Regions from separate parts of the Brachybacterium hainanense genome, predicted to be linked through region 1. Evidence: predicted binding sites of a transcription regulator. Region 1 holds the regulator's gene; the other holds the start of a gene.

Evidence for each region. The regulator LexA, encoded in region 1, represses DNA repair genes until DNA is damaged. The targets are predictions, from matches to a motif close to TCGAACANNTGTTCGA.
Region 2: a site for LexA is predicted at 1,386-1,401, ahead of ACFFF6_RS10720 (HNH endonuclease signature motif containing protein). Genes of this name have one in related genera too.

Annotation. Positions count from the first base shown of each region.
Region 1 is NZ_JBHLSV010000025.1:21,149-24,552, reverse strand. Features, by position in the region: gene ACFFF6_RS16270 (ATP-dependent DNA helicase) at 1-942, shown strand, start outside; gene lexA (transcriptional repressor LexA) at 1,065-1,745, opposite strand; gene ACFFF6_RS16260 (LysM peptidoglycan-binding domain-containing protein) at 1,933-2,313, shown strand; gene nrdR (transcriptional regulator NrdR) at 2,343-2,810, shown strand; gene ACFFF6_RS16250 (HelD family protein) at 2,982-3,404, opposite strand, start outside.
Region 2 is NZ_JBHLSV010000011.1:68,327-71,730, reverse strand. Features, by position in the region: gene ACFFF6_RS10725 (LysR family transcriptional regulator) at 1-878, opposite strand, end outside; gene ACFFF6_RS10720 (HNH endonuclease signature motif containing protein) at 1,460-3,388, shown strand.

The DNA.
Region 1 (3,404 bases):
GAGATCATCGACGTGTGCGAGCGCGCCTCAGATCCCGACGAGGACGACGTGGTCGCGATCTCCCGCTCCGAGGCCACCGGGCGCACGAGCCTGACCGTCGCGCCGATGAGCGTGGCCGGCGCCCTGCGCGGGGCGATCCTCGAGGAGCGCACCGCGGTGATGACCTCGGCGACCCTCGCGCTCGGCGGACGCTTCGAGCCGCCTGCGGGCTCGGTGGGCCTGCGCGCCGCGGACCGCCGCGCCCCCGAGCTCGAGGACGGGATCCGTGATCCGAGCCTGTGGTCCGGCCTCGATGTGGGCAGCCCGTTCGACTATCCCCGCCAGGGCATCCTGTACGTGGCCTCGCACCTGCCGCTGCCCGGGCGGGACGGGCCCTCCCGCGAGATGATGGAGCATCTGACCGAGCTGATCGAGGCGTCCCGCGGAGGAGCGCTGTGCCTGTTCTCCTCGCGGCGCGGGGCGGAGCTCGCGGCCGAGCACGTGCGTGCGCGCCTGGACCTGCCCATCGCCGTGCAGGGCGAGGACTCGATGACGCGGCTCGTGCGGGACTTCTCCGCCGAGGAGAGCAGCAGCCTCTTCGGCACCATCACCCTGTGGCAGGGCGTGGACGTGCCCGGGCGCGCCTGTCGCCTGGTGACGATCGACCGGATCCCCTTCCCGCGGCCGGACGAGCCGCTGATCTCGGCGCGCCAGGAGCGCATCGCCGAGCGCGGCGGGAACGGCTTCATGCAGATCTCGGCGCAGCATGCGGCCCTGCTCATGGCGCAGGGGGCCGGGCGGCTGATCCGCTCCTCGGCGGACCGCGGCATGGTCGCGGTGCTGGATCCGCGGCTGGTCACCAAGCGCTACGGCTCCTACCTCGTGCAGGCGATGCCGCCGCTGTGGCGCACGCAGGACCCGGCGGTCGCGCTCGGTTCGCTGCGCCGGCTCGCGGACGGCTGATCGCCCGGTCCGGCACCGGAGCCCTCGGGAGCGCGGGGCGACGTGGACCGGGGGTATGCGCGTTCCCGCGCCGGCGCCGGGGGGGTGCCGGGACCGATCCGCCGGCCACGCCCGTGCGGTGATCAGACGGCGCGCAGCACCGCGACGACCTTGCCGAGGATCTCGGACTCGTCGCCGAGGATCGGGGTGAAGGACGGATTGTGGGGCATCAGCCAGATGTGGCCGTCGCGCTCGGCGAACGTCTTCACGGTGGCCTCGCCGTCGATCATCGCCGCCACGATCTCGCCCTTCTGCGCCACCGGCTGACGCCGCACCACGACCCAGTCGCCGTCGCAGATCGCCGCATCGATCATCGACTCCCCGACCACCTGCAGGAGGAACAGGTCCCCGCCGCCGACGAGCTGCTCGGGCAGGGTGAAGACGTCCTCGACCTGCTCCTGGGCGGTGATCGGCACTCCCGCGGCGATGCGGCCCACGAGGGGGACGGCGACCGAGGGGGAGACCGGCAGGACCTCCGCGGCATCCGCGTCCGGGGCGCCGGACTCGTCGAGCTGGACGACCTCCATCGCGCGCGGGCGCTTGGGGTCACGGCGCAGGTAGCCCTTGCGCTCGAGCACGCCGAGCTGATGGGCGACCGAGGACGGGGAGGTCAGGCCGACCGCCTGGCCGATCTCGCGCATGGTGGGCGGGTAGCCGTGCGCGGCGATCTCCGCGGTGATGGTCTCGAGGATCCGGTGCTGCCGCCGGGTGAGGTCCGACGGGGCGGGGGAGCTCTCGTGCTCCGGGGTGCTCGTGGGCGACATGGGCGGACTCTCCTGGGAGGACGGGGCGGCGGCGGTTCGTCTGTCGGACCCCTCTGGTGGAGTGATCCTGCCTTCCACAGTAGGCGCTCGCGCACCGCAGGCCAAACATGTGTTCGAGACGGGTCTTGCGTGTCGCGTCAACCGGGCCTACAGTCGTACACGTATTCGATCGAACAGGAGTTCGGACATGGCAACGATCCTTCCCCTCGCCGCTCGCACCACCGCGATCGAGCAGCATGCTCCCCGTGCTCGCGCGCGGCTCGTGCTCACCCGTCGCGGCCGTGTCCTCAGCATCGCCGCCGCCTTCCTGCTGGGGGTCGTCGTCGCGCTCATGGTCCTCCTCCTCGTCGACGGCCCTTGGGCCTTCGCAGGATCGGGGGACTCCGGGCCCGTCGTCACGGTCGCCGCCGGGGACACCCTGTGGGCGTACGCGGACTCCTACGCCCCCGAGGGCGTCGCCCCGCAGGAGTTCGTCGACGATGTGCGTCGCCTCAACGGGCTGGTCACGCCGCGGCTGACCGCCGGCCAGGAGATCGTGCTCCCCACCGGGGCGGAGACCGGCCGCTGAGCGCGGTCGCCCCGCTGTAAGCTGGAAGGGTGCACTGCCCCTTCTGCCGCAACCCCGACTCCCGCGTCGTGGACTCGCGCACGTCCGATGACGGCGCGGTGATCCGCAGGCGTCGTCAGTGCACCGCCTGCTCCCGTCGGTTCTCGACGGTGGAGACCGCCTCACTGTCGGTCGTCAAGCGATCGGGCGTCAGCGAGCCCTTCAGCCGCAGCAAGGTGATCTCCGGGGTCCGCAAGGCCTGCCAGGGCCGCCCCGTCTCCGACGATCAGCTCGCGCTGCTGGCGCAGAAGGTCGAGGATGCGATCCGGCAGAGCGGCCAGGCCGAAATCGAGGCGCACCAGGTGGGCCTCGCGATCCTGCAGCCGCTCCAGGAGCTCGATCTCGTCGCGTATCTGCGCTTCGCGAGCGTCTACCGGTCCTTCGAGTCCCTCGACGACTTCGAGGCGGCGATCCATCGGCTGCGGGAGGAGGCGGCGAGCGGCGCGACCGGCGCGTGAGCCCGGTGCTCGCCTGCCACGTCGGCCTCCGTCCCTCCGTCGTCCTCGGTCCGAATCGGGGAACCGGTCGCACGGCTCCCGAGAATCCGCATAGGATGCATGGTGGCGCCGTTCGCGGCGCCTGCCGGATCGGCGGTCGCGGAGGGGAAGCCGCGGCCGCCGATCCTCGTCTCAGCCCTGGATGCCCTCCGGCAGAGGAAGGGCATGGACCACGTCGAGCCGCTGGGTGGGACGGGTCATGGCGACGTAGAGGTCTCCTGCGCCGTGGGTCCGGTCAGCCAGCAGCTCCGCCGGCTCGACGAGGACGACGCCGTCGAACTCGAGGCCCTTGGCATCCTGCGGGCTCATCACGGCGACCATCTCGTCGACGCCCCGGCTCCCCGAGCCGACCTTCGGCAGGCCGGGCGCGGAGCGCAGCGCATCGACGAGGTCGGCCAGGCGGCTCGCGTGCGCGATCACGGCGAGACGCCCGGTCGCCTGTGCGAGCTGCTCCTGCACCGCGAGGACCGTCTGCGCGGTGAGCTCCGAGGCCGGCGCCGGGCGCAGCGTCGGATCGGCGTCGCCCTCGCGCACCGAGGTGACCTCGGTGACCGG
Region 2 (3,404 bases), on a different contig from region 1:
TCGGCGGCCAGGGCGTCGCGCAGAGCGGCGACGGCGGGGATCTTGCATGCTCCGCGCCGGTTCACCAGGCCGATCGTGCGGTCCTGCAGGTCGGGCAGCGATCGCACCACCACGTCCTCGGAGGGGGAGGCCTCGAGCGCGATCTCCGGCAGCAGCGCGGCGCCGCCTCCATGGACGAGCAGACGCTGGACCACGGTCGCATCGTCCGTCGTATGGCGGATCTTCGGCGTGAAACCGGCCGCCCGCGTGTTGGCGAGGAGATTGGCGCGGCAGCGCTCGCAGCCGGCGACCCACTGCTCCTCGGCGAGGTCGGCGAGGGTGAGGGTCGGGTCCTCGGCTCGAGGGTGGTTCCGCGGGAGCACCGCGAGGATCCGGTCCTCGAGGAGGGGTGTCCATTCCAGGGCGCTCTCGCCGCCCGTGTCGGAGAGCGGGTAGCGGAACACGAGGGCGAGGTCGAGCTCCCCTTCCTGCAGGGCCGTGATCGCATCCGGCGGCTCGAGCTCGTCGAAGCTGACGTCGACGCCCGGCGCGGTCTCCTGCATCGTCGCGAGCGCCGGAGGCAGCAGCACCGCGGCCGCCGAGGGGAAGGTGCCGAAGCGGACCCGACCGCGTCGCAGCGCCGTGATGTCCGCGAGCTCCTCCGTCGCGGCGTCGAGCTGCGCCGCGATCGCCTCCGCGTGCTGGAACAGGCGCTGCCCGGCCTCGGTCGGGGTGACCCCGGTGGAGGAGCGCAGCAGCAGCGAGGTGCCGATCTCCTTCTCGAGGGCCGCCAGGTGCTGAGAGACGGCGGGCTGGGTCCAGCCGAGCTCCCGGGCGCCGGCGCCGATGGTGCCGTTGCGCACCACGGTGCGGAAGATGAGCAGTCGTCGGGGGTCCATGAGGACCATGGTACGAGCTGGTGCCAATCTCTGCTTATGGCTTGCGCGGGATGACAGCATCGTCGGGCGTGTTCGGCCGGAAGCGCATGCGCTCGGGGCTGCGCCGAGCCCGGCGGGGAGGCGCAGCCCGTGGTGCCGCGGGAGCGTATGCGCTCGGGTCTGCGCCCCCCGGGGCAGTGCCTGTCGGGGGCCGCGACGGTGCCTGCGGTGTCCTGGATTCCTGGACCAGGGGATCAAGAAAAGATGCTGTTCTCCAGATTGTACGGCGTTGACGATGGGGGGCGCTCGATGGTCGCGTCCATGTGGATAAAGCGTGCATGGGGAGGAGTGGTGGTGATTGGGGAGGAGAAGCGGGAAAGGAGAGAGAGTGCAGGCAGCGGGTGTATTCGAGGTGCGTGGGCTCGGGCGTGGATGAGGTTGGCCCGCGGATGCGATCCGCCAGAGAATGTTTTCCACAATCGCTCCCGGGGGTCTTGAGTCGGAGGGGGCGAGGGTGTAATCTAGATTTCGAACAGGATTTCGATACGCGGTGCTGGTCGGCGAGGAGATCATCCGCGCACAGGACGGAGGAGGTGGCAGGCATGGCTCAGGCGTACATCCCGGGGGCGGAAGGCTTCGGGTCTCCGGGCGGGGAGGGGCCGCGCCATCGGCTCGGCCTGGTCCGCTCCCGGACGGCGGGGGCCGAGGCTCCCGCTCCCGCTCCCGCTCCCGCTCCCACTCCGGGTCCGGACGAGGAGGCCTCCTCCTCATCGACGAGACCGGCACCGAAGCCCCCGGCTCCGGAGCGGCGCGATCCGGCGGTGCAGCGCGAGGTCGACCGGGTGCTGGCGAAGATCCCGGAGCGGCTGTCGGGCGGGGGACGGCGCGCTCGGAAGACGGTCACCCGCGACACTCTCGCGGAGGAGGCCTGCCTCACGGATGAACCGGAGCTCAGCGAGGTCGTACAGGACATCTGGGATGTCGTGGCGGAGGAGGGGCCGCTGCTGGGGAGGAAGCTGAGGGCGCTGTCGAAGCTCTGGGGCGGGGACGCCGAGTCGCCCTTCCCGGACCCGGACGGCGATATCGAGGCGCTCGCGGCAGCGACCGGGATGCGGGTGCCGGTGCGGCGTGCGGATCACGAGATCCGGGACGCGAGTCACGCGGTCTCCACCCTTCCCGCGTGCCTGGCGATGCTGGAGGAGGGCGTGTTCCCGGCGCCCTGGTTCACGCACCTGCTCCGCCGCTCCCGCCGACTGGAGGACACCTCGCGCCTGGCGCTGGACGAGGTCGTGCGGACCTGGAACATGCTGATGGGGGCAGAGGGGTTCTTCACGAAGGTGAACGCGCTGATCTGCTGGCTGCAGGAGCTCGAGCGCGAGGAGCAGGAGCAGGTCCCGGTGCGGCGCGATGTGCGGCTGCGTGCGGGAACCGACGGGCTCGCCTGCCTGGAGGTCACCGGTCCGGCCCCGGAGCTCCTGGCGACCTCGCATCGCCTCGACGTGACCGCCCGCGCGGTGCAGGCCGCGCAGCGCCTCGCGCTCGAGAAGGGGACGGACATCCCGTGGGACGTGGACGGGAGCGTGGCGGAGTCGGGGAAGCCGGCGGCGCTGGATGCGCTGCGGTATCTGCTGCTGACCCGGGCGGAGCTGGATCCGCAGGGCGTCGAGATCCCGGCGGAGCGGTTCCGGATCACCGTGACCGTGCCCGCCCTGACCCTTCTGGGCGCCGTGGAGGCGCCAGGGCTCGTCGATGGGCATGCGCCGATCCCGGCGGACCTCGCACGTCTGCTCGCGGCCGAGGAGCCGACCTGGTACCGAGTGCTGACCGACCCCTGCAGCGGAGCATTCCTCCCGATGCCGGCCGATGCGTACCGTCCCTCGCGAGCGATGCAGGAGCACCTGCGCCTGCGCAGCGGCCTGTGCGCAGTGCCGGGCTGTGAGCGATCCGCGCGGGTCGCGGTCGAGTGCGATCACATCCAGGAGTGGCTCGAGGGCGGGCCCACCGACATCGAGAACCTGCACTGGCTGTGCCGGTTCCACCACCAGGAGAAGACGGAGGGGCGGATCGACCCGGTGCGGCTGCACGGAGCCCGCATCGAGGCCGATGGGACGCACGTGCCCGGTCTGACCCGATGGAGGATCCGGACCGTCCGCGGCGACGAGGCGGTCGTGGATGCCTGGGACCAGACCGATCTCGTCGGCACCCTCGCCCTGGAACTGCTCGACGAACACTACCGGTATCACCCGAAGACCCTCTGCGACATCGACTGTCGGCATTTCGGTCAGCATCTCCCGCGGCCGCCGGGCGAGGACCCCGGAGGTGGGGCCGAAGACGGCGTCCAGGGAATGATCGGGACCGGTGACAGCCCCCGCGGGGCGGACTGGCCTGGCGGAGCTCTCGCATCGGCGCGGCAGGACGGATTCGGTGGCCTGGGACGCGAGGGCTCCAGAACCGGCACCATGGCGGCGTCCCCACCCCCGCCCCCATCCGTGCACGACCCGTTCGATTCCTATGGCGACCCTCCTTTCTGAGCTGCCCGCCCCCACC